4 regions of the Rahnella sp. EDr1-12 genome follow, and region 3 is predicted to be linked to each of the others. Evidence: predicted binding sites of a transcription regulator. Region 3 holds the regulator's gene; each other region holds the start of a gene.
The links. Region 3 encodes Fur, which represses iron uptake genes when iron is present. Its sites were predicted from a motif close to ATAATAATGAGAACNACTATCAA; they were not measured.

Region 1 (7,654 bases), on a different contig from region 3:
TCATCAGTTTTGGCGTCAGATCATAAGTGAACGCCAGAGAAGGCAGAACCTGTGTATCCGTATTGGCTTTGCCGTACAGAGTGGAGACGGAATCTTCCGACACCACATTGTTGGACAGGTCAGACAGGTCTGTCGATTTGGTGTTCTGATACGCCACGCGCACCGCAGGGATCACCGAGAAGTTATGACCATCGAGGTCAAACTTCATGGTGTCTTGCAGGAAGCCGCCCAGAATGTAGCTGCGGCTGTTGGCTTCCGGCTGCATGGTGGTGGTGTAAATGCTCTGCTCAGGGCTTTCGCGGAACGGACGTTCGGTATTGGATACGCGACCGTTGATCCCGGCGCTCAGCTCATGGCGGCCAAGGGTTTTCAGCCAGCTGGTTTCCGCGCCGTAGGTGTTGACGTCATAGTTGGAATAGACGTTCATCATCTGCTTGCTGGCGTTCGGCATGTAGGTGTTGTCGTGCGCCTGCGTGTACTGGTAATAGACTTTGGAAACCACGGCGTCAGCGAAATCGTTAAACGGCGTCCATTCGTCTTTCAGGCTCACGCCCCAGCGGCGGGTGTTACTTTGCTGCTGTGCGGTGCCCAGCACGGCGCTGCCTGCGCTGTTCCACGCATCGTAATGGGTGTGGTTAACTTTTTCGTAGTAATCCAGCGTACCGGTGAATTTGTGTTCATCGTTTGGCTGCCAGATCCCGGAGGTCATAATCGCGTTGGAGTGCCAGTTGGCCGGATACGCGTCATGCGTATCGCTGTTGTTACGGGTTTCCTGACCGTCACGACGGCTGATCGCCACCAGCCCGCGCAGTTCCTGGTCGCCGGCGGCGGCAGTGATGCCGTTGTGCCATGAGCGATCGGAGGAGCTGTAATCTGACTGGTAACCGAAGTAGGTTTCTTTGCCCGGACGCAGATAATCGTCTGCGGATTTAGGCAGGAAGGAGACGGCACCGCCGATGGAGGTGTTGGCGCGCTCAGCCGAGGTGGCACCGGATTCAATATCCACCTGACCGTACATGTACGGATCGATGTAGTCACGGCCAATGCCGAACGTACCCAGACCGGCGCGGCTGGCGTAGGCGCGGCCAGTGGCGCTGGGCTGCGGAATGCCGTCGACGTCGATGCTCACGCGGTTGCTTTCCAGACCACGAATGTTGTAGCCGGTGTAGCCGGCGCGGTCAAAGCCGCTTTTGCCGTTACCGGAACCGCCGCTGGAACCCGTTGCGCTGATCAGCGGTTCATAACGCATGATCGTACCGAAATCTTTACCGCCTTTTTTCTGCATGTCGGCGGCGGTGAGGGTGGTTTTCGAGCCCGGTTTTTTATCCGGCAGCGTCTCGGTAACCGTCATGACTTCTTCGTTGCTCTGCGCCAAATCCTGCGCGGTACGCACAGGTTTCTTCTTGGTCACTTCAGAAGAGGTCTGGTTTTGTGCCAGATCGGTGGTGTCTTTTACGGCTTCCGCTGCGTGTACGTTAAAAGTGGTGGTGAGAATCGTCCCCATAAAAACGACGTTTTTCACCAAACCCTGCTGTGAAAAGGATTTGAACATGTGTTTTTAGTCCTGCACTGATTTTTTAAGTTCTGCTCAACAAAACTGCCCTGCAAATTCTAAGACGCACTGGTGATTCTCTTCCTGAGAAAGCCTTTGTCCTTATAAAATATGGGTTTATTTTTAGCGATACCCATTTTGGCGTTGGTGCGAATGATAATGATACTGATAATTGTTATCAACAAAATGATAAAGATAAATGCGTTTCTTAACGGAATCTTTGCACTTCGTACGCCGCAAGGGGCGTTTCAGGCTGGCTTTACAACCCCTAAACCCGCAGTTAGAGTGAAGGTATACAAGAACTGTACCGTACAGTTTAGCGCCCGGCGGCGGCGATTCTCCCTTTGCCGGTGCCGGAAAATGTCTCAGGAGGGAAGATGAAAGTTCGTACCGAAGCCCGCAGGGAAGCGATCGTCGAAGCTGCCGCAAAGTTGTTTCAGGAAATGGGCTACGAGCGTGCGTCAATGAACGAACTCGCCAGACGCCTCGGCGGTTCCAAAGCCACGCTTTACAGTTATTTCCCCTCGAAAGAGGCGCTGCTGGTCGCGGTGGTGAAAGCTTTTACGACCGGGCATCTTGCCGAAGCGGTTGACGGGCTGGACGTGGCTTTTGCCGATCTGAATTTAGAAAACGTGCTGACGCGTTTTGGTGAACGCATGTTGCTGGTGCTGACCAACGACAGCACCGCGCTGGCGGTATACCGCATGGTGATCGCGGAATCCGGGCATTCGGACATCGGCACGCTGTTCCATGATTCAGGCCCGCGCGAATCCATCGGGGCGCTGGCCGCGTTCATGACGGTGGCGATGGAAAAAGGGCAACTGGCGCAGGCCGATCCGCACCTGCGCGCGCAGCAATTCCTGGCGCTGGTGACCGCTGAAACCAATATGCGCATCTACCAGCAAAACCCGGAACCGCTACAGATTGCCGAGATCCGCCAGCTGGTAGTGAACGCCGTCGATATGTTTTTACGGGGTGGCGTGCGGTAAGGTACTTGCGTAAAACATTCCTAAGATATATCTTTCACGGCAACTGATTCCCTGAAAGAGAGAAGAACATGGAACAACATCGCACTGATTTACCTGCCGCCAACTTGCCGGTTCGCGTTAAAAACGAGCTGGCTTTTCGTGATCTCACCGTGAAGCGCACTGAAAATCTTGCAGGCTGCTTTAAGCGGATTGTCCTCGGCGGAGAAGATCTGAAAGGTTTTACCTCCCGTGGCTTTGATGATCACATCAAACTGTTTTTCCCTGCCAGCCAGGGGGATGTGGTCACGCCGCCGGTGGCCACCGAAGAGGGCATTGTGTGGGGTGAGGGGCCGCGTCCGCTTAACCGCGAATACACGCCGCTGCATTTTGATGCGCAGGCCAACGAGTTAACGCTCGATTTTTACCTTCACGACGGCGGTGTCGCCAGTGAGTGGGCGGAGGGCGCGAAGCCCGGCGATAAGCTGATTATCGGCGGTCCGCGCGGTTCGTTGATCATTCCGATGGATTATCAGTGGCAATTGTACGTGTGTGATGAAACCGGTCTTCCGGCGCTGAAACGCCGCCTGAGTGAGCTGAAACAGGCCGCGACAGGCGCGAAAATCACCGTGCTGGTGAAAGCCAGAGACGCCAGCTGTGTGCGCTATCTTGAAGACGAAAAAGACGTCAGCGTTGAGTGGATCATTGGCGCAGAAGACAGCGACGATCTTGAAACCGATGCCCTGATGCAGAAAGTCAAAAGCCTGTCGCTGCCGGACAATGATTTTTATATCTGGGCCACCGGCGAAGGCAAACGGGTGAAAGCGCTGAACGACTATTTCACCGTCACTCAAAAATGCGATCCAGCCTATGTACGCTGCGTGGCTTACTGGCACAATAAATAATGCTGATGAATAAACATCGTCGCGAAAGAATGTTTGAAACCGGAGACATCCGGTTATTAATGCTGCATTTTCTAAAGCAGCGTCCGGCGCATGGTTATGAATTGATTAAGGCAATCGAGGAATTAGCCAAGGGCGAATACACACCGAGCGCCAGTATTATTTATCCCAATCTGACTTTTCTGGAAGAGCAGGCGTTAATCTGTTCTTCTCAGGAAGAGGGCGGGAAGAAACAATATACCATCACCGCAGAAGGGGCCGAATCGCTGGCACAGCAGGGCGAATTACTGAATGCGGTAACCGGCAAACTGCATTCGCTGGCGATATTATCGAATAACCGCAGTATTCCGGAAATGCAGCGGGCCATTAATAATCTCCGCATGGCGTTAAACCTGCGGCTGGCGAAAGGCCCTGTCGGGCAGGATACGTTATTTAAAATTGTCGATGCGTTAGATCGCGCGACAAAAGACATTGAGCGCAGCTAAACCGCGCGCCAGAAAGCAAAACGCCTCCGGACGGAGGCGTTGTAGTATCAGAGCATTAATTCTCTTCAGGCCACGGCGTCAGGATCTCATAGCCCGTTTTCGTCACCGCAATCATATGTTCCCATTGCGCCGACAACGAGTGATCTTTGGTCACGACCGTCCAGCCATCGCCCAGCACTTTGTTCTGCTTCTTACCGGCATTGAGCATCGGCTCGATGGTAAACAGCATGCCTTCCTGAAGCACCAGCCCGCGGTTTTTCTCGCCGTAATGCAGCACCTGCGGATCTTCGTGATAACCCATGCCGATACCGTGACCGCAATACTCTTCCACAATGGAGAAGCCTTCGCGGTGCGCCACGGCGGCGATGGCAAAGCCGACATCGCCCAGCGTCGCGCCAGGGCGCACCACCTCAATACCGGCCATCATTGCTTCAAACGTGGTGTCCACCAGACGGCGCGCCATAATGGAGGGCTCACCGGCGTAATACATGCGGCTGGTGTCGCCGTACCAGCCGTCTTTGATCAGCGCCACGTCAATATTGACGATATCGCCTTTTTTCAGCGCCTTGTCGGAAGGAATGCCGTGGCAAATCACATGATTAATGGAAGTGCAGACGGTCTTCTGATAGCCCTGATAACCAATGTTGGCCGGGATCGCCTGCAGTTCATCCACGATAAAATCGTGGCAAATGCGGTCCAGCTCATTGGTGGTGACACCCGGTACGACGTAAGGGGTGATCATGTGCAGCACGCGGGCGGCCAGTTTTCCGGCGATGCGGGCTTTATCGATGCCTTCCGGGGTTTTGATCATCCGGTTGTTATTAACGAAATACCTGCTGTCTAAACCACTATTCATTGCTTGCCTTCCTGTGTGTGCCACCCACGTTTAACAGCGTGCGGATACTGCCGGTGTTTTCATCCGACTCCAGACTGCATTGCACCAGCAGCCGCGAAATTTCACTGTGCGTCATGTCCGGATGGGTTTCCATCAGCATGCCTATTTTCATCCAGTGTTCCGCCTGCGCATTCATCGAACGCGTATAGGCCAGACTGGCGATACGCAGATTTTCATGCATCAGTTCTGAAATCTTAATGATACCCATCGGGCGACCTCGGCAGTATACGAATCATATATGTTTCGTATACTACGCAAAATATCCCCTAAACTCAACCGGCGCATGTCATGACACCTTTCAGCCAATGGCGTATATTGTGGCGACTTTTCAGTCTCTTATCGCCAATGATAAATTCAAAAGGTTTACATGAAATCTACAAGTAAGTTACTTATTGGGCTGGTGTGCATTTTTTCACTGGCAGGCTGCTCGCGTACTGAACCGGTATTAACGCCACACACCACCATTACCACGCATAATTCGGAAGACCAGATTAAAACCGCGATCATGAGCGCCGGATTAAACCGTGGCTGGATCATGACTGCTGGCGGACCTGGCGTGATCAATGGTCGTCTGAACAACCGTGATCACGTGGCGAATATCCGCGTTAATTACACCCAAAACAGCTACACCATTAATTATGTGAGCAGTTCTAATCTGCTGGCAGAGAAGGGTGAAATCCACCGCGGATATAATCACTGGGTGAATAATCTCGATAACGATATTCAGATCCGTCTGGCTTCCACTGCCGCGAAATAACGATTTTTTGCTCCGCTAAGACAAAGCAAAACGCCTCCGCTGTAACAGACGGAGGCGTTTTTTTATGCCTGAGGTTCAGGCAGCGGGAGCCGGATTACTGGCCGGACGGCTCTTTTTTCATTGCATCTTTAGACATGTTGTCTTTGGACATACTGTCCTTCGACATAGAGTCTTTCGACATACTGTCTTTTTTCATGTGATCTTTGGACATGCAGTCTTTGCCCATGCTGTCTTTCGCCATGGTATTTTTACTCATGCTGTCTTTTTTCATGCAGTCTTTCGACATGTGGCCCATGGTGTCTTTTTTCGCCATGGCATCAGCGGCATAAGTGGTGCTGACCGCACCCATCATCAGACAAGCAGACATCATCATTACGGTTAATTTTTTCATGGTCATTCCTTCTTTCAGGTTTTAAGAGACAAAGGTTTTGTATGGCGTGTTCAGCTTCCGCCGAACCAGTTGTAGCCCTGATCTTCCCAGTAGCCACCGGTGAATGTGTTCGTTATTTCAATCACTTCTATATGCTTGGGGTTTTTGTAACCCAGCTTTGTTGGCATTCTCAGTTTCATCGGGAAACCGTATTTTCGTGGCAGGATCTGCCCGTCATAAGTCAGCGCCAGCAGGGTTTGCGGATGCAGCGCCGTCGCCATATCAATGCTGGTGTAATACTGATCTGCGCATTTAAAGTTGACATATTCTGCCGTGAGATCTGCCCCAATCAGGCGGAGAAAATCCCCGAACGGCACGCCGCCCCATTTACCGATCGCGCTCCAGCCTTCAACACAAATGTGGCGCGTGACCTGGCTGACCTGCGCCATCTTGTACAGCGTTGGCAGTGACCATTCGCGTTTATCCAGCGCCAGACCGGCGATTTTCAGACGATAAGCGTTGCCGTCGACTTCCGGTGCGTCGTCTTCGGCGTAAAACGCATTAAACGGAAACGGACGGGTGATCATCGATTCGGCATACACCGGCGCGAGACGCGTCGAACCGAACAGCCAGCCCTGTACGCGGTCGTTAAAGCCCGAAATCTTACCGAGCGCGTTTTCCATGCTGGCGTTATCGCTGATGTCGCAACCGGTCAGCATCGCCACGCCGCCGAGGGTCAGTCCGCGCTGTAAAAACAGGCGACGCGAGGGCGCATCCAGTTGACGGATAATCTGTTTCTGCGCTTCCTGCACAATGGCTTCGCTGTCCGACGGGCTAAAAATCTGGCTGATACTTTTTTTGATGATGTTTTTCATCGGGTTTTCCTTAACGTCCGCGGATCATGGCGATCAGCGTTTTTGGCACCAGCGCCACCATCACTACATGCAGCACCACAAATCCCACCAGCGAGGCCATCGCCAGAAAATGCACGTAACGCGCGGTATCGAAGCCGCCCATCAGTTCGCGCAGCAGCGGAAACTGCACCGATTTCCACACCACCAGCCCGGAAAGCACCAGCACAATGCCGTCAAACATCACGAACACATAGGCAGCGCGCTGCACCATGTTGTAGTGGCGTAAATCGCTGTGTGACAGCGTGCCGCGAAGCGCCGCCCGCAAATCGTTGAAAATACCGCGCGGGGTCAGCGGCCAGAATTTCTGTTTCAGGCGGCCGGTGAAAATATTCATCAGCAGGTAAAACAATCCGTTAAAACCAAACAGCCACATACCGGCGAAATGCCACTGAATCGCGCCGCCCAGCCAGCCGCCGAGCGTCACGGTGGAGGGGAAATCAAAATCAAACAGCGGTGAAGCGTTATAAATCTGCCAGCCACTGGTCACCATAATCAGCACCGCCAGCGCGTTCAGCCAGTGCGTCAGGCGCAGCCATAAAGGATGAACCGTGACCGGGGATGGTTTCACCGCCGGAGGTAAAGTTGTGTGTGTTGTCATGATGTCTGCCCGCCATCTGCCCTGTTGATGTCATCAGTATCCGGCGGATTTGTTCCCGAAGACCTCACGCAAAGTTAAATTAAATGTGATAACTCTGAGGCATTCGCTTGTGTAGACTCAGGGAAGAGATTGGAAGCAAGGGTTGAGAAAAAATGGATAAAACGAAGAAGATCCTGATTGTCGAAGACGACGGTGATATTGCGGATTTACTCAGTC
Region 2 (7,654 bases), 510 kb from region 3:
CCATAATCTGAGCTACGGCATGTTCGGGCACGTTGATGCGGGTGTACTGCATGTGCGTCCGGCACTCGACATGTGTGACCCGCAGCAGGAGATGTTGCTGAAACAGATTTCTGACGAGGTGGTGGCGCTGACGGCCAAGTACGGCGGTTTGCTGTGGGGTGAACACGGCAAAGGTTTTCGCGCCGAATACAGTCCTGCATTTTTCGGCGAAACGTTGTTCCATGAATTACGACGGATAAAAACCGCCTTCGACCCTGATAACCGCCTGAACCCCGGCAAAATCTGTGCGCCGCTTGACTGCGATGAGCCGATGATGAAAGTGGATGCCGCCAAACGGGGCACCCTGGACCGGCGTATTCCGCTCGAGGTGCGTCAGTCATTCCGTGGCGCGATGGAATGTAATGGCAACGGTCTGTGTTTTAACTTTGATGTGAAAAGCCCGATGTGCCCGTCAATGAAGATAACCGGCAGTCGTATTCATTCGCCTAAGGGCCGTGCAGGTCTGGTGCGCGAGTGGCTGAGATTGCTGTCAGAGCAGGGCGTTGATCCGCTGGTGCTGGAAAATGCCCTGCCGGAAAAAGGCCTGAGTTTCCGCACTCTGATCGATCGCACGCGTAATACCTGGCATGCCAATAAAGGCGAATATGATTTCTCACATGAAGTTAAAGAGGCCATGTCAGGCTGTCTTGCCTGTAAAGCCTGTTCAACGCAATGTCCGATCAAAATAGATGTTCCCGGGTTCCGTTCGCGTTTCCTCCAGCTTTATCACACGCGCTATCTGCGCCCAACCAGCGACCATGTGGTCGCGAGCGTGGAAAGTTATGCTCCGCTGATGGCGCGGGCGCCAAAGTTGTTTAACTTCTTCCTTAAACAACCCTGGGTGCGGGAGATGAGCCGCAAAAGCATCGGCATGGTGGATCTGCCGCTGCTGTCTTCACCGACGCTACGTGAGCAATTGCTGGGGCACCGTGCCATTACGATGACGCTCGAACAGCTGGAAAAAATATCACCGGCTCAGCGAGGGGAATATGTTTTGGTCGTTCAGGATCCGTTCACCAGCTTCTACGATGCGCAGGTGGTGGCCGATTTCGTTCGTTTAATCGAAAAACTCGGCCTGAAGCCGGTGCTGTTGCCGTTCTCCCCGAACGGAAAGGCGCAGCATATAAAAGGTTTCCTGCAACGTTTTGCCAAAACGGCGAAGAAAACGTCGTTGTTCCTCAACCGCGTATCGCAATTGGGAATGCCGATGGTCGGCGTCGATCCTGCGTTGGTATTGTGTTATCGCGATGAATATAAAGAAATTCTCGGTGACACCCGCGGGTCTTTCCAGGTTCAGCTGGTGCACGAATGGCTGGATACCTGGCTGGCAGAACGTCCGGCGCAGCAGCAAAGCGGCGAATCGTGGTATCTCTTTGGACACTGCACCGAAAGCACGGCGCTGCCGACCAGTGGAAAACAGTGGAGCGATATTTTTGCCCGTTACGGCGCGAAGCTGGAAAATGTCAGCGTCGGATGCTGCGGAATGGCAGGCACCTACGGTCATGAAGCTAAAAATCTAAAAAACTCACTCGGAATTTATGAGCTGTCATGGCATACCTCGCTGCAGCGCTTACCGCGTCAGCGCTGTCTGGCGACGGGTTACTCATGCCGCAGCCAGGTCAAACGTATTGAGGGTAATGGGGTTCGCCATCCGCTACAGGCTCTGCTGGAAATCATTCCCTGAGGATAAGGAAGCACAATGTCATTCTGGAAAAGAACCACCACGCTTGAAGCGCTCAATGAGCGCAGTCAGGGATGCATGGTAGGGCATGTAGGGATAGTGTTTACCCGGCTGGGTGATGATTTTCTTGAAGCCACCATGCCGGTAGATGCCCGTACCACCCAACCTTTCGGTTTATTACACGGCGGCGCATCCGTGGTGCTGGCAGAAACCATGGGATCGATGGCCGGTTACCTGTGCAGTGAAGGTCAACAGACGGTGGTCGGCGTGGAGATTAACGCCAGCCATATGAAGTCGGCCAGAGAAGGCCATGTTCGCGGGGTGTGTCGTGCATTACGCACGGGGCGTCGCAGTCAGGTCTGGCAGATTGAGATTTTCGATCAGCAAGGTGAATTATGCTGTGTTTCCAGGCTAACGACGATGGTCATCGACAGATAACTAAAGTGAATGAGCGGGACTTATAGCGCTGGAAGGGGCGGACATACTGAAAAGTTGTCCGCCTTTTTTATTCAGAAGTCTTTCTGCGCTAACGTGTTGAAAATATATCAAAGATGATAAGGAACACGTTTTGCGAAGTCGGTCTGGAAGGCCGTCGCTTTTTCCCAGATGCCCAACATGGCATAATACTGGCAAATGAGTTTGAGCGTGTGCCGCGCAAAATGGTAGCTCTGAACACGGAAGAGTTCACATCGAACGACGCTGTTTATTTCCAGTATCAGGCGGTTATGCAGTTTGCATAACGCGTGCAGGTAACTGTGATCATCCCCGTTTTGCAGGCATAAATTGGCCATGTCCAGGCAAATGCTATTAAAGCGTTTCAGCTGGCACAGATGTGCCTCAGGGCGTCGTAAGGCTGCATCAGCCATATAGAAATCCACGGTGGCATCGCGGACAGTCGATTTGTATTCGTCAATCTTGCCTTGCAACCACGCATTTACCGATTGAGCCATTCTCAGTATTCCGGGTTATCTGAATGATAATCATTATCAAAGAATAAACATCATATTGGCAAAAAATCAGCGGATCAACGTTTTCATCGGATTTTTTCGTTTTGTCATCTGCCAAAGCATAGACAAAAAGAGCCTTATTATTGCGTTTAGGGTGAATTCATAAATAGGCATTTCCGATGAATGTTTTATAATAGACATAATGAAAGCTATTAAACCATGCGATTTGTAAGGTTAATTTTGAGTTTTTTAACAAAAAATTGACAACTTATTCAATCAGTTGATGGTTGCGGTGTTCAAGACCCGCTGGCAACCGGACCCAAAGCCGATGCACATTGAGCGACGTTCCTCGTGGGTCATCGCTATACCCTCTTAAAACAAGAGGTTGAAGTGATAATTGTAATCACTAGAATAGAGACAATAGGTCTTGTCTATGACCATAAAACTATGAGGTAAGACAGATGCAAACTGAAACTGTCGGCTCGTTCTCTTTAGACGACAACGTATGGCAAGGCGTGATCCTGACCGATTCTGCGGCGAAACAGGTTAAGACCCTGATGACCCAGGATCCTGAAGTGAAAGGCCTCCAGCTCTCGGTAAAACAATCGGGCTGTGCCGGCTTTGGCTACGTTCTGGATTTAACCAAACAACCGGCCAGCGATGACCTGGTGTTTGAGCATGACGGCGCTTTGCTGTTTGTTCCGCTGAAGGCGATGCCTTTCATCGACGGAACCGAGGTGGATTTCGTCCGTGAAGGGCTGAATCAGATATTTAAATTCAATAATCCTAAAGCGCAACACGCCTGTGGTTGTGGCGAAAGTTTCGGCCTGTAAGACCGAATCTTTTGATTTTTAAGATTATTGTAAACAAAGCGATGTAACCAACATGTCACGAAGCAACGTAGAAATTCCAGACGATGTGCAGTCTTGGGTCGGCGAGGGAGTGAATTACAAGGAAGGGTTTTTCACCCAGCTGGCAACCGATGAATTAGCATCAGGCATCAACGAAGATGTGGTTCGCGCGATTTCCGCGAAGCGCAACGAACCTGAGTGGATGCTGGAGTTCCGTCTGCAGGCTTATCATGCTTGGCTGAAAATGGAAGAGCCGCACTGGTTGAAAGCGTATTACACGCCTCTCGATTATCAGGATTACAGCTATTATTCTGCGCCATCCTGTGGCAGCTGCGATGATACCTGTGGTTCTCAGCCTGGTGCCACACAGCAGCCTCCGGCAGACTCGCACAGTATTCCTGCGCTTGAAGGTAAAAACTACCTGACCAGCGAAGTTGAAAAAGCCTTTGAACAGTTGGGCGTCCCGGTACGTGAAGGGAGAGAAGTGGCGGTCGATGCAATTTTTGACTCCGTTTCTGTCTCCACAACGTACCGTGAAAAACTGGCGGAATCTGGCGTCATTTTCTGTTCTTTCGGTGAAGCCATTCACGAATATCCAGATCTGGTTCGCAAATATCTCGGCACCGTGGTGCCTGCGCAGGACAACTTCTTCGCCGCACTCAATGCCGCTGTCGCCTCTGACGGCACGTTCGTTTACGTGCCGAAGGGCGTGCGCTGCCCGATGGAGCTGTCGACCTATTTCCGTATCAATGCCGCGAAAACGGGTCAGTTTGAACGAACTATTCTGATTGCCGATGAAGGCAGCTATGTCAGTTACATCGAAGGCTGCTCCGCGCCGGTGCGTGACACTTACCAGCTGCATGCGGCTGTTGTAGAAGTCATTCTGCATAAAGATGCAGAAGTGAAATATTCCACCGTGCAGAACTGGTTCTCCGGCAGTAAAGACAGCAGCGGCGGGATCCTCAACTTTGTGACCAAGCGCGCATTGTGCGAAGGCGCAGGGTCGAAGATGTCCTGGACGCAGTCTGAAACCGGCTCGGCGATCACCTGGAAATACCCAAGCGTTATCCTTAAAGGGGATAACTCGATCGGTGAGTTCTTCTCCGTGGCGTTGACCAGTGGCAAACAGCAAGCTGACACCGGCACCAAGATGATCCACATTGGTAAAAACACCAAATCCACGATCATCTCGAAAGGTATCTCCGCAGGCCATAGCCAGAATAGCTATCGCGGTCTGGTGAAGATCCTGCCGGGCGCGGAAAATGCCCGTAACTTTACGCAGTGCGATTCCATGTTGATTGGTCCGGACAGCGCAGCGCATACCTTCCCGTATGTTGAAGTGCGTAATAACACTGCTCAGCTGGAACATGAAGCAACAACGTCGAAAATTGGCGATGACCAGCTGTTTTACTGTCTGCAACGTGGTATCAGCGAAGACGATGCTATTTCCATGATTGTTAACGGTTTCTGTAAAGATGTCTTTTCCGAGCTGCCGCTGGAGTTTGCTGTCGAAGCACAGAAACTGCTGGCGATAAGCCTTGAACACAGCGTCGGTTAAAAACCCGACGTCTTTTCTGCCGTCGCAGCGTGGTGTGACGTCGCGGCGGACAGGTTTGAGTTCAGCACAGTCAAAGCATAATCAGAATTATGAGCGCGCAGGCGCAAACTCAAGGATACGTATGTTAAGCATCAAGAATTTGAAGGTCCGTGTCGAAGAAAAGGAAATTCTCAAGGGACTCGATCTGGAGATCAAACCGGGAGAAGTACACGCCATCATGGGCCCGAACGGCTCAGGTAAAAGTACGCTCTCCGCGACACTGGCTGGCCGGGAAGATTACGAAGTTACCGACGGTTCCGTAATGTTCAACGGTAAAGATTTACTGGATCTTGCTCCGGAAGACCGTGCTGGTGAAGGCGTTTTCATGGCCTTCCAGTACCCGGTAGAAATCCCGGGCGTGACCAACCATTTCTTCCTGCAAACCGCAGTGAATGCGGTGCGTAAATACCGCGGTCAGGAAGCCATGGACCGTTTTGACTTCGCGGATTTCATCGAAGAAAAAATCGCGATGCTGAAGATGCCTGCCGATCTGCTGACCCGTTCAGTGAACGTCGGTTTCTCCGGCGGTGAGAAAAAGCGTAATGACATTCTGCAAATGGCGGCGCTTGAGCCAAATCTTTGCATTCTCGATGAAACCGACTCCGGTCTGGACATCGATGCGCTGAAAATCGTTTCTGACGGTGTTAATTCTCTGCGTGACGGTAAACGTTCGTTCGTTATAGTCACTCACTACCAACGCATCCTCGACTACATCAAGCCTGATTACGTGCACGTTTTGTATCAGGGTCGTATTGTAAAATCTGGCGATTTCAGCCTGGTTAAACAGTTAGAGGAGCAGGGTTATGGCTGGCTTACCGACGAAGAGTAATGCACCTGCAGCGGGCAGTTCACATGCCATGCAGCAGCTTTACCGTCTTTTTGAAAGCCGCGGTGGCGAGCAATCTGTTCACGCCCACACGCACTGGCAACAGGTGCTGCGCCTCGGTTTCCCACACGCCAAACTGGAAGACTGGAAATATACGCCGGTTTCCTCTCTGCTGGGCAATCAGTTCTTTGCCCCTCAGCAGCAGGCCGTAACGGCTGAGACAGTGAAGTCTTTAGCATTGCCGCTCGATTCATATCGTCTGGTTTTCGTCGATGGTCGTTTCGATGCAAACCTGAGTGATGCTGAAACCGGTGCATTTGAGATTCAGAAACTGAATGCGGCGGCGCAGCAAACGCTGCCTGACCCGGTTCAGTCTGAAGTCTTTTTGCACCTGACTGAAAGTCTGGCGCAGGATCCTATCGCTGTACGCCTTCCTGCCGGTAAACAGGCAGACAAACCGCTGTATCTTTTACATATCAGCAGTGGTCGCGACCAGTCGCGTGAAATGAATACGGTGCATCATCGCTATCATTTAGACATTGAAAGCGGTGCAAATGCAGAAGTGATTGAACATTACCTGAGTCTCAACGATCACGGGCACTTTACCGGCGCACGTATGACGGTAAATGTGGGCGATAATGCGGACTTTGCGCATTACAAATTGGCGTTCGAAAGCCAGGCCAGCTTCCACTTCTCGCACAATGATTTGGTGGTCGGGCGTGATGCACGAGTTTCCAGCCACAGTTTCCTGCTGGGCGCGGGTCTGACCCGTAATAACACCAGTGCGCAGCTGAACGGTGAAAATACCCATCTCAACATTAACAGCCTGGTTCTGCCGGTTGACAGTGAGATTGCGGATACCCGTACCTATCTTGAGCACAACAAAGGTTATTGCAACAGCAACCAGTTGCACAAAGTGATCGTGAACGATCGCGCAAAAGCGATTTTCAACGGCATGATTAAAGTGGCGAAGCACGCACTGAAAACTGACGGGAAAATGACCAACAACAACTTGTTGCTGGGTAAACATACCGAAGTTGACACCAAGCCACAGCTCGAAATCTATGCCGATGATGTCAAGTGCAGCCACGGTGCGACCGTCGGTCGTATTGATGACGAACAGCTTTTCTATCTGCGCACCCGTGGTATCAGCGGTGATGATGCTCAGCAAATGATCATTTTTGCTTTTGCTGCTGAACTGACGGAAGCCATCGAGAATGAGACCCTGCGTGACGTCGTGATTGCCCGTATTGCGGGTCGACTCAATCGAGGTAAGTAATGACTTTTCCACTGGAAAGAGTTCGAAGCGATTTCCCTGTATTGAGCCGCGAAGTTAACGGCCAGCCGCTGGCCTATCTTGACAGTGCTGCCAGCGCACAGAAACCGCATCAGGTTATTCAACGCGAAATGTCTTTTTTCGAGCAAGGTTATGCTGCGGTTCACCGCGGCATTCATACCATGAGCGCAGAAGCGACTGAGCAGATGGAAAACGTCCGCACTCAGGCCGCACATTTCATGAATGCTGCATCGGCGGAAGAAATTGTCTTCGTCAAAGGTTCCACGGAAGCTATTAACCTGGTGGCCAATACCTGGGGGCGTGAATTTTTACACCCTGGTGACCGCATTATCCTGACCGAGATGGAGCATCACGCCAATATCGTTCCCTGGCAGATGCTGGCTAAAGAACGTGATTTGCACATCGACGTCTGGCAT
Region 3 (7,654 bases):
CGCGGTGATCTGAATCACTTTGCTGAGATTAGTCAGATGATTAGACTCCGTTTGCGCCGCGCTGAAATCCACCGCGATCTGGCTGCTGACTTTTTGCATGGCAGCCCCGAAATCACGGCTTAACGCCGGAACGCCAGACTGCGCCAGCTGATTGTACGCATCGATATTTTTGCTGCTGGCCGCCTCAAATAACGGCTTCACGCCCTGCGTTATCAGACTTTCCCAACTGGTGAGTAATTCCTGAACCGCTGAATCTTCCAGCCCCGGATGCGGGGCCGCTTTGAAATCCGCCTGCGCCTGCGTCAGGGCTTCAAGGGATTGTTTTGCGGTATCAAAAATTTCCGGCCCTTTGGTCGGATCGGCCTGAAGCTGCGACACCGCACGGCTTAAGCGGGTTACGGTACGAAAATACTGATCATTTCCTTTGCTGATCAGCGCCATATTGTTGACGAGCTCAGAACTGTTGCGGGTGTTTTGCGTCAGCGTATTCAGTGAGTTGACGGTGTAAAGGGATACACCCGCCCACATAACGCAGAAAACGCCAAGAATGGTTAATAACGCGGCCCTGATGGTGATATTTTTTAAAAACTGCACGATATGCCTCTCTCGAAACATGACTGTTTCTGGTCTGAGGATTGAGGGGGATGCGGAGAATCAAGACAAGTAACCATCAGGCAAGTGCCCCAGGACATGTTTGAACACCTCTCCGGGCATCGATTTCTTTATTATGTTGAGATTGCTCTCGCATCATCTATCGGCGGGACGTGCTTAAAATTTAGTATTGTTAAGATATATTTCTTCACTTTGCTTTTAACCCCGTCAATTTTGAGGATTTTATCTGGATTAAAAGCACACGAAGGCGATACCACTTAAAAAGATTGCCCGATAAACTTATTCGTCAGTTAAGAAGGCGAGCAGAAGCATATTCTCCGCCTCACGAGTTTGCTATTATCAGCACTATTATTGCCTGCAATGTAGGGCTTATCATTGAGAACAAGAGGTTAGACATCTTATGGCCGTAGTAGGAATCTTCTTTGGATCCGATACAGGTAACACCGAAAACATCGCAAAAATGATCCAGAAACAACTGGGTAAAGATGTTGCAGAGGTGCATGACATTGCGAAGAGCAGCAAAGAGGATCTGGAAAAATTCGATATTTTGCTGATCGGTATTCCAACCTGGTATTACGGTGAAGCTCAGTGTGACTGGGACGACTTCTTCCCAAGCCTGGAAGAGATAGATTTCGAAGGTAAGCTGGTTGCGCTGTTTGGTTGCGGCGATCAGGAAGACTACGCAGAATATTTCTGTGATGCGCTGGGCACCGTGCGCGACATCATTGAGCCACGCGGCGCGGTGATTGTGGGTCACTGGCCAACCGAAGGCTATCACTTCGAAGCATCCAAAGGTCTGGCAGATGATAAACATTTCATCGGACTGGCTATTGATGAAGACCGTCAGCCGGAATTAACCAATGAGCGCGTTGACGCCTGGGTTAAGCAAATTACTGAAGAATTGAGCCTTTCAGAAATTATTGGCTAAAAACCCTGTTGGCCCTGAGGATTTATTCTACAATTGAAGGGCCAAACTATTACTGAAATTAACAATTTAGCCACAACAAAATTGTTACTTTCGGTGGTATCAAGGTACACTGAGTTCATCTGTTTTTTCTATCGATCAAGTCGTTGCATTGTCTTATGTGACTGGCATTTAGTGATCTTTATTAACAGGCTATCGTTTAGGGGATCGGCACACTTCCGTTAAAAGAAGGATCCTAATCGAAGAATTTTGTGCCGCTGATGCCACAGGCTCCATGCCTCAACTTGATTAGCACATAGTAACAGGACTGAATCCGCATGACTGACAACAACACCGCACTGAAGAAAGCCGGCTTAAAAGTCACGCTTCCGCGCCTTAAAATCCTGGAAGTGTTGCAAGCGCCGGAAGGTCATCACGTTAGTGCGGAAGATCTGTACAAACAATTGATTGATATGGGTGAAGAGATTGGTCTGGCGACGGTTTACCGCGTTCTGAACCAGTTTGATGACGCCGGTATCGTGACCCGCCATAACTTCGAAGGCGGCAAGTCCGTGTTCGAACTGACTCAGCAACACCATCACGATCACCTGATTTGCTTAGATTGTGGCCGTGTTATTGAATTCCGTGACGAATACATTGAAGGTCGTCAGCGCGAAATTGCTAAAAAACACGGTATCAAACTGACCAACCACAGCCTGTACCTGTACGGCCACTGTGAAGCAGGCGACTGCCGCGAAGATGACTCTTTGCACAATGATAAACCTGCGCAGTAATCTGCCGGGCTCGTTGATATCGACCAAAATTAACCGCTGAAAAGCGGTTTTTTTATGCCCGTTTATCAGCGATGACAGACATAAAAAACCCCGGCAAGCCGGGGTTTTCTGTCTCACCTTCAGGTGATTGATGAGGTCTACTGCACCGGCACGGGTGAGTTATTGGCTTTAATTTCCTTCCAGATTTTTCCACAATCGGCGGCGTAAGCCTGCCCGTCACCGGTTTTGCGTGCCGTCAGGCAGCGCTGGTAATCCAGCACGCGTACCGTTTCCTGTTGTGCAAACTGCTGGTGAGCTTTCTCTTCCTTCAGAACGTTAAGAACCGCCTGGCAGGATGCAAGTTTGTCCGGCGAACCTTCGGCAGTGTTGATGCAGGCGCTGTAAGCCTTACGCAGTCTGGCATCTTCAGCCTGCCCTGACGTCTGGGAACAACCGGCCAGCAATAAAGACGTGGTCACGATCAGCAGTAATTTATTCATCGACATAGTGACCTCAGAAAATAGTGAATGGAGCGATAACGATAAATTTCACATCTTTTTCATCCTGGAAGATGTTGCCGTAACCACCGCCCCAGCTCGGAATATCTGAATGGTTGTCATACTGGGTGTAATGCAATTTAAACAACGTGCCTTTGGCGCGCCCTTCCTGAAGGGTGTAAAGCGCATCCAGACTCCACGCACTTTCTTTCAGACGCTGGCTTTGGTCATAAGCCGCATTGGTGCTTGGCTTGGCATCCCATGCATAAACATAAGAACCGCCGACCGCGAAGCCCGGCAGATCCCATTTCGCCAGATCATATAAAACTCCGGCATATACCGCTTTTTCGCCGTTGGCGTTGAAGTCTGAACGGTTATCCCACCACACATCGAGACGACCATTGGACGAGGAATACGTTGGGGTCATACGCTGAAGGAAGTAGCCCTGATTCCCCTCCGCCTTGACCATCGTCCCTTCCAGACGCCAGTCAAACTGGCCGGTGGTGTAACCGAACGTCAGAGCCTGCAACCATGCCAGCCCGTCGTACAAACTGTTAGGATCGTTTTTATCACTGATGCGGTCTTCTGCACCGTAGAACTGGTAGCTGGTGGTCAGCGGGTTACCCAGCAGATCCAGTTTGTAAGAGGCTTTAGCGAAATACTGATCGACGTAGCTTTCCGCTTCGCCATAGGCGGCTTCGAGCACCAGATCATTTTTGAAGTCGTATTTCGCGCCCAGCGAGTGAATATAGGAAACACCGGTTTTTTTGTCATTCTGGCGGAAATCATCCATTTCCAGATGCCACGGTGATTTATATTCATCCGCCCACATGTAGGAAAAACTCAGTTCGCCCGGCTCGCCGAAATCATGTTTATATCCGGCTTCTGCGCCGCGATACGTGCCCGGCATGAAACTCCAGTGCGGCGCAATCAGGGTCTGGCCGGTCGGCTGAATGTAACCCGCGTGGCCCCAGAAGCCGCCGTACTTAAACTTACCGGCAGCTTTATACAGGCTGACTCCGCCTTTATCGCGAGAGTAATCTTCATCGTAGGCGTGATTTTTTGAGGAGAATGCAATTTCGTTCGGGTGGCCGCTGTCGCTGGCTTCGGCCATTTCAATTGCCGTGAAAGCCGCAACGTCGATGCCGAACATATCCCACGCATAACCGGAGGAGAAATCCAGATTCAGGTTGGCGGTGGCATGAGAAAGGTTAGTGGCGTATTTATCGTAATCAGAGTTGTTGACGGTGACTTTAGAGCCGTCGGGGCGGGTTTCTTCTTTGGTTTTATTCAGATCTTTGCGATCACGTTCGCGCTGCCAGTAATACACGCCACCAGTGAGCGTCGAATCATCAATAAAGCCCGCCGCGTTTGCCTCTTCAGAAAACATTAATCCGCCACCCAATAAGGTGCCGGCCAGAGAATACATCACAGGTTTCAGATAAGCCGATCCCCTGCCCCGGTTAAGGTGCTTGTGCATAGAAATTCCTCATTTTTGACTAAAAAGTAACTGCAAAACCCAAACGGGTATTAAAAGCGGGCGTCAGAGACGTCACCGTAAAAGCAAGGGTAGAGTATTTTTCGCGACGCGAATTATCAATGAGTAATTCATCATTGATCTCTGAAATATGACAAAGTGCACATAAAGATGAAAAAGTATTACAGAAAGAACTTTGTGGGAATTTAAGCGAGGAAAAAAGTGAAAACAATTAAGAATCAAATAACTAAAAAGATAAGTCTGTGGTTTACACGTTTCAGCTTTCAGCGATATTTAATCAGAGCCGCTAAAAAGTGCGCATCATAAACACATTAATTCGCGACAGAAATCAATTTCGATATTGCTTAAGGCATAAAAAAACGCAGCCGAAGCTGCGTTAAAAATAAGTCTTACTTCAATCAGGCAACCGGTTTGCTTTCCCAGGTATCGCGCAGACCGACGGTGCGGTTAAACACCAGATGCTCCGCGCTGGAATAGCGGCTGTCGGCACAGAAGTAACCTTCACGCTCGAACTGCAGGCTGACTTCCGCCTGCGCCCCTGCCAGAGAAGGCTCAACGAAGCCCTGAGCGATAACCAGAGACTCCGGGTTGATGGTGGTCAGGAAATCCTCTGCCTGACCGGGGTTCGCTACGCTGAACAGACGGTCATACAGACGGAATTCTGCTGGCTTACCTTCAGTGGCGGAAACCCAGTGGATCACACCTTTCACCTTGCGGCCATCAGCAGGATCTTTGCTCAGCGTGTCGATATCGTAAGAACAGAAGATAGTGGTGATATTCCCTTCGGCATCTTTCTCAATGCGTTCCGCTTTAATCACATACGCATTGCGCAGGCGCACTTCTTTGCCCAGCACCAGACGCTTGTACTGCTTGTTAGCTTCTTCGCGGAAATCAGCCTGATCGATGTAAATCTCGCGGGTGAAAGGAACGTCGCGGGTGCCCATTTCCGGCTTGCTCGGATGGTTTGGCATTTTCACCTGTTGCACGTCATCACCGGTAAAGTTTTCAATGATCACTTTAACCGGATTGATAACAGCCATGGCTCGCGGTGCGTTCTCGTTCAGATCGTCGCGAATGCAGGATTCCAGCGCCATCATTTCGACGTTGTTGTCTTGCTTGGTCACGCCAATACGACGACAGAATTCACGGATAGATGCAGCGGTATAACCACGGCGGCGCAGACCTGAAACGGTCGGCATACGCGGGTCGTCCCAGCCTTCTACAATCTTCTCGGTCACCAGCAGGTTCAGCTTACGCTTGGACATGATGGAGTATTCGAGATTCAGACGGGAAAACTCATACTGACGCGGATGGCATGGAATAGTGATGTTATCCAGCACCCAGTCATAAAGACGGCGGTTGTCCTGGAATTCCAGCGTACATAAAGAATGGGTGATCCCTTCCAGCGCATCGGAAATGCAGTGGGTGAAATCGTACATCGGGTAGATGCACCATTTTGTGCCGGTCTGATGATGCTCAGCAAACTTAATACGGTAGATAACCGGATCGCGCATCACGAAGAATGGCGATGCCATATCGATTTTGGCACGCAGACAGGCCGCACCTTCAGCGAATTCACCGTTGCGCATTTTTTCAAACAGCGCGATGTTTTCTTCCACGGAGCGATCGCGGTACGGGCTATTTTTACCCGGCGCAGTCAGGGAACCGCGATATTCGCGAATTTGGTCGGGGGAAAGTTCATCAACGTAAGCCAGACCTTTGTTGATTAATTCCAGCGCGTATGCGTGCAGTTGATCGAAATAGTCTGAAGAGTAGTGGATATCACCGCTCCAGTCGAAGCCCAGCCACTGGACGTCGTGCTTGATAGACTCAACGAATTCGATGTCTTCTTTTGCCGGGTTGGTATCATCAAAACGCAGATTGCACTGACCCTGGTAGTCTTGTGCAATGCCGAAGTTCAGGCAGATAGACTTTGCATGGCCGATATGCAAATAGCCATTAGGCTCAGGCGGGAAACGGGTGTGAACGCTATTGTGTTTCCCGGTCGCCAGATCTTCATCAATAATCTGACGGATAAAATTTGTTGGGCGGGCTTCAGCCTCACTCATTGTGCAATTCCTCTACGCAACATTGACTCTACGGATAACCGCTTATGTTCCAACAAGCCACGTCGGGAAACAACCGTTAGTTGCATTAAATCGTGGTTATCCCCTCACAGGCTGTCCGAAAACAATAAAAAACGGGAAGAGATCGCTCTCTTCCCGTTTTGTTATCACTGTAACGACATTTTCAGCAGCGGCGGTGACTGACACCGCCTCACTCAGTCAAAAAATTATTTGCCCTGAATGTCGAACAGCTTGGTCTGACCCGCGACAACTGAGCCGCTCGCCAGTGCACTGACACCTGTGTAATCATCGATATTGCTGACGACGACCGGGCTAATCATTGAGCGCGCATTGGCATTCAGATAATCCAGATCCAGTTCCAGAACAGGCTGACCGGCTGTCACAGTGGCACCTTCTTCGACCAGGCGGGTAAAGCCCTGACCGTTCAGCGTAACCGTATCAATCCCCATGTGAACCACGATTTCAGCGCCAGAAACAGTTTCCAGGCAGAACGCATGATTGGTATTGAAGATTTTCACCACAGTACCCGCAGCAGGCGATACCACGATTTTACCGGTAGGACGAATGGCGACACCATCACCAACGGCTTTGCTGGCGAAAGCTTCATCAGGTACCTGATCCAGCGCCACGATGTCACCGGTGACCGGAGACACCAGAGTTTCAACCACCGTTTTCACTGTGTTTGGCACGGCCTGAGGGGCAGCGTTGCTCATGGCGACTGGGGCGGCAGTTGCCACACCGGCAGCAACCGGACCACGGGCAATCACCTTCTTCATGGCATCGGCCAGAGATTCAGCTTTTGCACCCACAATAACCTGAATGCTTTGTTTATTCAGACGAACGATACCCGATGCACCAAGGCGCTTACAGGCAGCATCGTCAACCGTACCCGCATCTTTTACATTCAGACGCAGACGGGTAATACACGCATCAATCCCTTTGAAGTTATCAGAACCGCCCAACGCACCGATGTAGCTCAGCGCCAGTTGGTTAAGACCTTCTTCAGTATTACTGTTGGCTTCCGGTGCACCCATGTCTACCGTGTCATCTTCGCGACCCGGCGTTTTCAGGTTGAACATACGGATGATCACGCTGAACAACACGAAGTAGATGATGAAGAAGACCACACCCATCACCAGCAACATCCAGACGTTTTTACTTGCTGCTGGCAGGTTGTACATCAACGCATAGTCGATCGCACCCGCAGAGAAGGAGAAGCCGGCATGAATACCCAGCGCCGTGGCAACGTACAGGCTGATCCCGGTCAGGATGGCGTGCACTAA
Region 4 (7,654 bases), 960 kb from region 3:
TTATTGCTATCGTGCGCGATCATCTCGCCGGACGGATCCCGCTTATCGCCGCGGGTCAGATGAGAACGCCTGAACAGGCAGAACAGGCGCTGGCTGCCGGCGTTTCTCTCGCGGCAATCGGGCAGGGGCTGGTGATGAATCCGGACTGGGTGAAATATGCCAAAGGCGAGGCGCAAAGCCCGATTGCGCTGGACGTTGCCGCCCCGGACGTCGTGCCACTCGCCATCCCTGAAAAGCTGTGGCGCGTCATCGAAAATACCCCCGGTTGGTTTAACGTGCGACCGGCCACCGGGTCTGTCTCGTAAGCGGAAAGTGAGAAAACACGCAGGCGCCTGGTGTGGCTGACGCCTGCGTGAAAAGATCAGAAATCCACTGCCGCCGAAAGCACCACATTGCGCGGTTCGCCTTCGATAACGCGTAAATTACCGGCACTGGAAGAGTAATACTCTTTATCGAACAGGTTATTCACGTTTAATTTGATCTGCGTATGTTTGCCCAGCAACTGATTATCCCAGGCGACAAACGCATCCGCCACGGTGTAATCCGGCAGGGTGAAGCTGTTTTCCGGATCGCCCGCACGGGAGCCCATATAACGCGCACCGCCACCGATGCGGAAATCACCCGGCACCTGCGACCAGCGCAGAGTGTGGCTCAGATACAGGCTGCCCATGTTGGTTGGCGCATTCACCAGGCGGTTACCGACGTTGGCGGAATTCACGTCATCTTCGGTGATTTCGGTTTTGTCATAACTGTAGCTGGCCGTCAGATCCCAGTCCTTAGCGACTTCCCCGTTAATCTCCAGCTCCGCACCGGTCGAACGCGCTTTCGGAATGTTACGCGTCACGCCGTTGATGAACACCGACATGTCCTCTTCATCGATGCGGTACACCGCCAGCGTCGCGTCCAGACGCGGTGAAATCTGCCATTTGGTGCCGACTTCATAGGTTGTGCCGCTTTCCGGCGAAGCCACATTACCGTTGTCATCCACATCGGTGGACGGCGTAAACGACTGGCTGTAGTTGGCGTAGAACGACAGATCGTCAGTCAGTTTGTACACCACGCCCACCTGCGGCAGGAATTTATCATCGGTATCGTCCAGACTTTGGGTTGGATTAACGAAACCTGAGGTCTGTTTCTGGTTGTAATGCTGATAACGCCCGCCGACCACGCCAATCCATTTATCCGTCAGATGAATGCTGTCTTTCAGATAAATTGATTTGTTGTAGAGGGTGTTTCGAAGATTGCTGTTGCTGTCGGAATAGGTGCTGCTGTTGGTGATCGGCTCAACGCCGTACACCGGCGCATACATATTGAAGGTGCTGAAGGTTTTGCCACGGTAAGAATACTGTTTGTAGGTTTCGTTTTTCTCGTAATCGACGCCAATCAGCAGGTCATTCATTATCCCGAAGATCTCCTGATTGCCGATCCAGTCCCAGGAAGTATAGCTGGTCTGATGGTTGAATCCCCGGTTGGCATCCGCACGACGCGTCACTGCGCCGGTATCGGTGTTGACGGCGGTGGCGCGGACTTCATTGCTGTCATAGCGGCGTTGCTGCCAGGCGTAGGTCAGACGGGTTTTCCAGTCCTCATTCAGCTGATATTCCCAGGTGGTGTTCAGGCGCTTTGTTTTGCCCCACGCGTGGTTGGCCAGTTCGTCAAGACGACGGTTGTAAGGGATATCCAGCGGTTTACCGTTGCTGAATACCGTTCCGCGATCGTAGGGAATGTCGTATTTATATTCCTGATAACTGACGTTAAAACTGGCTTTTTCACCGAACCAGCTCAGCGAAGGGGCGAGCAGGGTGTGCGAATCGCTGCCAAAGTTACGCCAGTAATCTTCGTACTGACGTTCGGCGATCATGCGAAACGCGAAACCGTTCCCCAGCGGGCCGGTGACATCGAGCGTGCCAGCACCGCCGCCAAATCCGCCGGTCCGGCCACTGACGCGGGTATTCCATTCATACTGCGGCTTTTTGCTGATCATGTTGATCACGCCGCCAGGATTTTGAATACCGTAAAGCAGGGAAGCGGAACCCTTGAGCACCTCGATGTGATCGATGGTGGAGTCAAAGCCCAGCCCCTGATTACTGCGCACGCCGTCGATCAGGATTGAGCCGTCACTGTTGGCGCCAAATCCGCGTTTGACGAAGCCGTCTTCCGTGCCACCCAGCGTATTCCCCTGAGCCACGCCGCTGACGAACTTCATCGCGTCATTCAGCGAGGTGACGTCGTAATCCTGGATCATCGACTGCGTGACGACGCTGACTGACTGCGGAGTTTCACTGAGCGGAGTCTCACTTTTGCTGGCGGTGGAACTCTGCGTGGCGCTGTAATCGGTGGTGTCCGGGGTATCCGCCTGTGCATTGACGGTAATGGAATCTTCAGAAGCAGGCTGCGCCGCGAGCAGCGGCGAACAATGGAGCATAGCTAACGCAATGACGGATTTTTTGAATCCGCCGTGAGCCCCGCGCGGGGCGTGCTGGTAAGACATGTGAGTAATTCCCTGAAAGAAAGTCGAACAAAGTAAATACAAATGATAACGGTTTGCATTCTAATTTGTGGCGCGGGTAAAGGGAATCAAATTGATGATGACAATAATTACAATTGAACGCGCAGGGAGAGGGAAAGGGCACCAATGCAGGTCAATGATCAGCCTGATACCGCGACTTTTCTGGCGACCGGAATGACAGGTAATTTCCTTTAATTCTCTTAATTAATCTCAATGTTAGAAATGTTAGCTACCAATTCCAACAAAATATAACAGAACATTGCCTGCTGAAATTATATTCCCGTCGATCACGGCCTGAGATTACATAAGATATTTCAGGGTTTTATTGCTAATTATCTTAGGTTTTTGATAAATGAGTAATTAAATTAACCTATTGTTTATTAATTGTTTTTAAGTCATTTTTATTGATGTGAAAAAGGTTTCCTCATAATCGGTAAGGAAATTATCGTTTATTTTTGATGTTGCGGTGATATTATAAATTTGTACCTAAATAATAATAAATACCAACCCAAACTTAACATCAGGCATGTGAGAGTCGTAATTCTATGCTCCTTCAAAAGAAAACTACCCGTCGCAAGTTTTTACTTGGGTCGCTGATGGCATTGCCTGTCGGCACCATCATGATGAAAGGGCTGTCAGCAGCAGAAGCGGCTGAGATGGCTGCCCCGGATTTACTCGATTATAAACCCGTGTTTTTCAGCGCAGAGGAATGGCAATTCATTATGGCCGCCGCTGACCGTCTGATCCCCGCCGGTGGCAAAGGCAAAGCGCCGGGCGCGCTGGAAACCAATGTGCCGATCTTTATCGATCAGCAAATGCATGGCGATTTCGGTGAAGAAATCTACATGCAGGGGCCGTTTAACGTCCACGCACCGGCCACGATGGGGTATCAGATCCCGTTCCGTCCGCAGCAAATCTACAAAACCGGTATTCGCCTGGCGAACAGCTGGTGCCAGCAAAATCATCAGAAAGCCTTCCATGAACTTTCCGATCAGGACAAAGAGCAGGTGCTGACGAAGTTGCAGAAGAACGACATCCGCTTTGCCGATTTGGGCGAAGAGAGTCTCGTGGCCTCGCAATTCTTCAGCGAACTGCTGTCAGACACCAAACACGGTTATCTGGCGGATCCAATCTACGGCGGTAATAAAGGGATGAAGGCGTGGATCGCCATCGGGTTCCCCGGCGCGCGCGCGAGTTTCACGGAATGGGTGAAACAGCACAACGTCCCTTACCCGCTGGGGCCTGTGAGCCTGCAAGGCGCGCGTGCCTGAGGGCCGCGTCTTATTACCGTTTCTGAAGAATGACAGGATAAAAGATGGCACAAGTAACTAAACCAGAAGTCGACGTTGTGGTTGTCGGCCTCGGCTGGGCGGGCTCGCTGATGAGCATCGAGCTGGCGATGGCGGGCCTGACGGTGCGTGCGCTGGAACGCGGCGGCGACCGCGGCTATGAAGAATTTGCCTACCCGAAGCCGGCGGATGAATACGCCTACGCGGTACGAAACAAAGTGATGGCGACCCCGGCGCAGGCCGCGGTGACCGTGCGTTACAACATGAGTGAAACCGCACTGCCGACCCGTAAATGGGGCGCATTTGCGCCAGGCACCGGCGTTGGCGGCTCGGGTCTGCACTGGACTGCGGTGCTGATCCGCCCGACACCGACCGATTTAAAACTCAAAACCTACGCCGACGAAGCTTACAAACCCGGCATTTTGCAGGAAGACATGCGGATCATGGATTTCCCGTTCAGCTGGGATGAAATCGAGCCGTATTACACCAAGTTTGAGCACATCTGCGGGCAATCTGGTAAAACCGGCAACCTGCGCGGTCAGATTATGGAAGGCGGCGATCCGTTCGAAGGTCCGCGTTCTGAGCCATACCCGCTGCCTGCGCTGGAAGACACGCTCAACAGCAGCATGTTTGCTGAAGTCACTAAGAAGATGGGCTATCACCCGTTCCCGAACCCGTCGGCCTGCGTCTCCCGCGCGTGGACTAACCCGTACGGCAATCAGATCGCACCCTGTAACTACTGCGGTTATTGCAGTAAATACCCGTGCCTGAACTACTCGAAAGCCTCGCCGCAAACCGCCGTGATGGACGCGCTCAAACGTATGGAGAACTTCTCGTATGAAGTTCACGCCAACGTGATGAAAGTCGAGCTGCACGATGACAAGAAAACCGCCAAAGGCGTGATCTATATTGATGCCGACGGCAACGAGTGTTTCCAGCCCGCCAAAATCGTGGTGCTGAGCAGCTTCCAGTTCTGCAACGTGCGCCTGATGTTGCTCTCCGGCATCGGCAAACCTTACAACCCGATCACCGAAGAAGGCGTGGTTGGGCGTAACTATGCGTTCCTGAGTAACGGCGGTTCGACGCTGTTCTTCAAAGACAAAAACTTCAACCCGTTTGCCACCGCGGGCGCCACCGGCCAGATGTTCAACGACATTTCTCCGGGCAATTTCGATGGCGCATCTCTGGGCTTTATCGGCGGCGCGAAGATCCACAGTTCTCAGGCCACCGGCACGCCAATCAGCACCTCGCTGCCAAAAGGCACGCCTGCGTGGGGCACCGGCTGGAAAGAAGGGATGGAAGAGTGGTACGGCCATTCGATGAAAATCAGCATCACCACCACCTGCCAGTCTTATCGCGACATTTATCTGGATCTCGATCCGAACTACAAAGATGAATACGGTTATCCGCTGCTGCGCATGACGTTCGACTGGAAACAGAACGAACTCAAATTGCAGCAATACCTGAAAGGCATCGTCGGCAATATCACCAAAGAGCTCAACCCGGACAGCTACAGCGAAAGCTTCCTGCCGATGGACGCGCACTTTGACCTGACCAAATACGTGTCCACGCACAACGTGGGCGGCGCGGTGATGGGCGATAACCCGAAAACCTCGGCGCTGAACAAGTTCCTGCAAAGCTGGGATGTGCATAACGTCTTTGTGCCGGGCGGAAACGCGTTCCCGCAAAACTTCCAGGCCAACCCGACGGACACCATCGGCGCGATCACCCTGATGGCGGCGCAGGCGATCAAAGATCAGTATCTTAAAAATCCTGGCCCACTGGTTCAGGCATAAGCGGAGATGAACAGAATGAAACTCAAACGTTTATTTATCGCTAACGCCTTGCTGCTGGGTGTCGGTTTTATGGCGAATGCGCAGGCGGATAACAGTTCACCGCCTGACAACGCGGCGCTGATTAAGCAGGGCGAATATGTGGCGCGTCTCGGCGACTGCGGCGCGTGCCATACGGCGGCGGGCAAACCGGCGTTTTCCGGCGGCCTGGCGATCAATTCGAATCTCGGGACGATTTATTCCACCAATATCACCCCGGACAAAGACCACGGTATTGGCGGCTACACCGAAGCGCAGTTCTCGGATGCGGTGCGCAAAGGCGTTCTGCCGGACGGCACCCGTTTGTACCCGGCGATGCCGTATCCTGATTACGCCAAAATCAATGATGAAGACATGCACGCGCTCTACGCTTACTTTATGCAGGGCGTAAAACCGAGCGCAGAACAGCCGCCGGAAACGGATCTGAGCTTCCCGTTCAGTCAGCGCTGGGGCATGCGTTTCTGGAACTGGGTGTTTGCGTCTGATAAACCATTCCAGCCAATCGGTGGGGCATCAGAGCAGGTAAACCGTGGCGCGTATCTGGTGGAAAGTCTGGGGCACTGCGGCAGCTGCCACACGCCGCGCGGATTCGGCATGAACGAAAAAGCGCTCGACAGCAGCGACACTGATTTCCTCGCGGGCGGCAGCCTGAATAACTGGGATGTGCCTTCCCTGCGCGGCGTCGCGCACTGGAACGAACAGGAAATCGTCGATTATCTCGGGACAGGGCGTAACGATAAAGCGGCAGTGGGTGGCGAAATGACGTCGGTGGTCGAGAACAGTACCGCGCACATGACCGATGACGATCTCAAAGCCATTGCCGCGTACCTCAAATTCCTGGGCGGCAATCCGCCGGTTCCGGCAGAGGACACGCAGAAAGCCAGCGCGACAGAAGCGAAACTGACGGCGGCGAAAAACCTCAGCGAAGGCGAACGTCTTTATCTGGATAACTGCGGTGCCTGCCACTTTGTAACCGGAAAGGGCGCGCCGGGCGTGTTCCCGCAGCTGGATCAGGCCACAATTGTGAACTCACAGGATCCGACCGGGCTTATCCATACCATCCTCGCCGGTGCACAACAGCCGTCCACGGCCCGCGCGCCTTCAACGCTGGTGATGCCTGGTTTTGCAGCGCGTCTGAGCGACGAAGAAGCCGCGCAGCTTGCGACCTTTATCCGTCAGGGCTGGAGCAACTCTGCGCCAGCGGTATCGGCGAAAGACGTAAGCGAAGTGCGTAAAACACTGGCGCACTGACGTTTAGAGCGGCAAGTCTGACAGCAAAACGGCCTTCCGAAAGGGAGGCCGTTTTTTTTATCAGTTTAAGTATCAGTTTAAATATCAGGTTAAACAGTGCAAGGGATTAACCCGTTGTCGGATCAGAACATCAGCACCATCCACGGATAGCCGATCAGCATCAGGCCGCCGAGGAAGATAGCGCCGAAGATGGTGCCCAGACGCCAATAATCTTTCGTCGGCAGGTAGCCGCTGCCGTAGTAAATCGGGCTCGGGCCGGTACCGTAAGGGGTGATGATGCCCATCACGCCCAGCGAGGTCACCATCATCAGGCAGTAAACCGGCATGTTGATGCCGGGGATCGCCGCCGCAATGGTCAGCATCGCCGGTAACAGGGCGGTGGTGTGCGCGGTGGTACTGGCAAACAGATAGTGCAACAGGAAGAAGGCAATCAGGAGCATGACGGCGGCGACCTGCGGATCGAAACCGTCGAGCAGTTGCCCGCCTTCTTTACCCAGCCAGGCGATAAAGCCAACGCGGGCCAGACCATCCGCCAGCGCGACCAGCGTGGCAAACCAGGCGAAGGTATTCCAGGCCGGTTTGTTGCTGATAATGTCGTTCCAGTTCAGCACGCCGGTCCACAGCATCAGCACCACCACCAGCAGCGCGGCCAGCGCCGGTTCGATCCAGGCGGCGGCGAAAATCCACATCAGCAGCGCAGAACAGACGAAGACCAGCAGCAGGATTTCGTTACGCGACAGCTTGCCGAGTTTTTCCAGTTCACTTTTGGCCCA

Region 1: the regulator Fur is predicted to act here: its motif matches at 1,712-1,734, upstream of ACO0U8_RS15600 (TonB-dependent receptor domain-containing protein).
Region 2: the regulator Fur is predicted to act here: its motif matches at 3,058-3,080, upstream of sufA (Fe-S cluster assembly scaffold SufA).
Region 4: the regulator Fur is predicted to act here: its motif matches at 2,528-2,550, upstream of ACO0U8_RS00455 (TonB-dependent siderophore receptor).

Annotation. Positions count from the first base shown of each region.
Region 1 covers NZ_JBLZNY010000003.1:390,755-398,408, reverse strand. The annotation lists gene ACO0U8_RS15600 (TonB-dependent receptor domain-containing protein) at 1-1,552, opposite strand, end outside; gene ACO0U8_RS15595 (TetR/AcrR family transcriptional regulator) at 1,930-2,541, shown strand; gene ACO0U8_RS15590 (siderophore-interacting protein) at 2,610-3,422, shown strand; gene ACO0U8_RS15585 (PadR family transcriptional regulator) at 3,422-3,904, shown strand; gene map (type I methionyl aminopeptidase) at 3,960-4,760, opposite strand; gene ACO0U8_RS15575 (ParD-like family protein) at 4,753-5,007, opposite strand; gene ACO0U8_RS15570 (hypothetical protein) at 5,167-5,556, shown strand; gene ACO0U8_RS15565 (pentapeptide MXKDX repeat protein) at 5,651-5,947, opposite strand; gene ACO0U8_RS15560 (molybdopterin-dependent oxidoreductase) at 5,998-6,801, opposite strand; gene ACO0U8_RS15555 (cytochrome b/b6 domain-containing protein) at 6,812-7,438, opposite strand; gene ACO0U8_RS15550 (response regulator transcription factor) at 7,591-7,654, shown strand, end outside.
Region 2 covers NZ_JBLZNY010000001.1:543,862-551,515, reverse strand. The annotation lists gene ydiJ (D-2-hydroxyglutarate dehydrogenase YdiJ) at 1-1,723, shown strand, start outside; gene ACO0U8_RS02430 (hotdog fold thioesterase) at 1,739-2,158, shown strand; gene ACO0U8_RS02425 (hypothetical protein) at 2,266-2,670, opposite strand; gene sufA (Fe-S cluster assembly scaffold SufA) at 3,129-3,500, shown strand; gene sufB (Fe-S cluster assembly protein SufB) at 3,553-5,076, shown strand; gene sufC (Fe-S cluster assembly ATPase SufC) at 5,198-5,944, shown strand; gene sufD (Fe-S cluster assembly protein SufD) at 5,919-7,220, shown strand; gene sufS (cysteine desulfurase SufS) at 7,220-7,654, shown strand, end outside.
Region 3 covers NZ_JBLZNY010000001.1:1,057,571-1,065,224, forward strand. The annotation lists gene ACO0U8_RS05015 (methyl-accepting chemotaxis protein) at 1-594, opposite strand, end outside; gene fldA (flavodoxin FldA) at 1,013-1,540, shown strand; gene fur (ferric iron uptake transcriptional regulator) at 1,855-2,310, shown strand; gene chiQ (ChiQ/YbfN family lipoprotein) at 2,448-2,789, opposite strand; gene chiP (chitoporin ChiP) at 2,803-4,215, opposite strand; gene glnS (glutamine--tRNA ligase) at 4,683-6,353, opposite strand; gene nagE (PTS N-acetyl glucosamine transporter subunit IIABC) at 6,578-7,654, opposite strand, start outside.
Region 4 covers NZ_JBLZNY010000001.1:95,903-103,556, reverse strand. The annotation lists gene ACO0U8_RS00460 (NADH-dependent flavin oxidoreductase) at 1-305, shown strand, start outside; gene ACO0U8_RS00455 (TonB-dependent siderophore receptor) at 362-2,425, opposite strand; gene ACO0U8_RS00450 (gluconate 2-dehydrogenase subunit 3 family protein) at 3,055-3,780, shown strand; gene ACO0U8_RS00445 (GMC family oxidoreductase) at 3,825-5,594, shown strand; gene ACO0U8_RS00440 (c-type cytochrome) at 5,610-6,881, shown strand; gene ACO0U8_RS00435 (anion permease) at 7,004-7,654, opposite strand, start outside.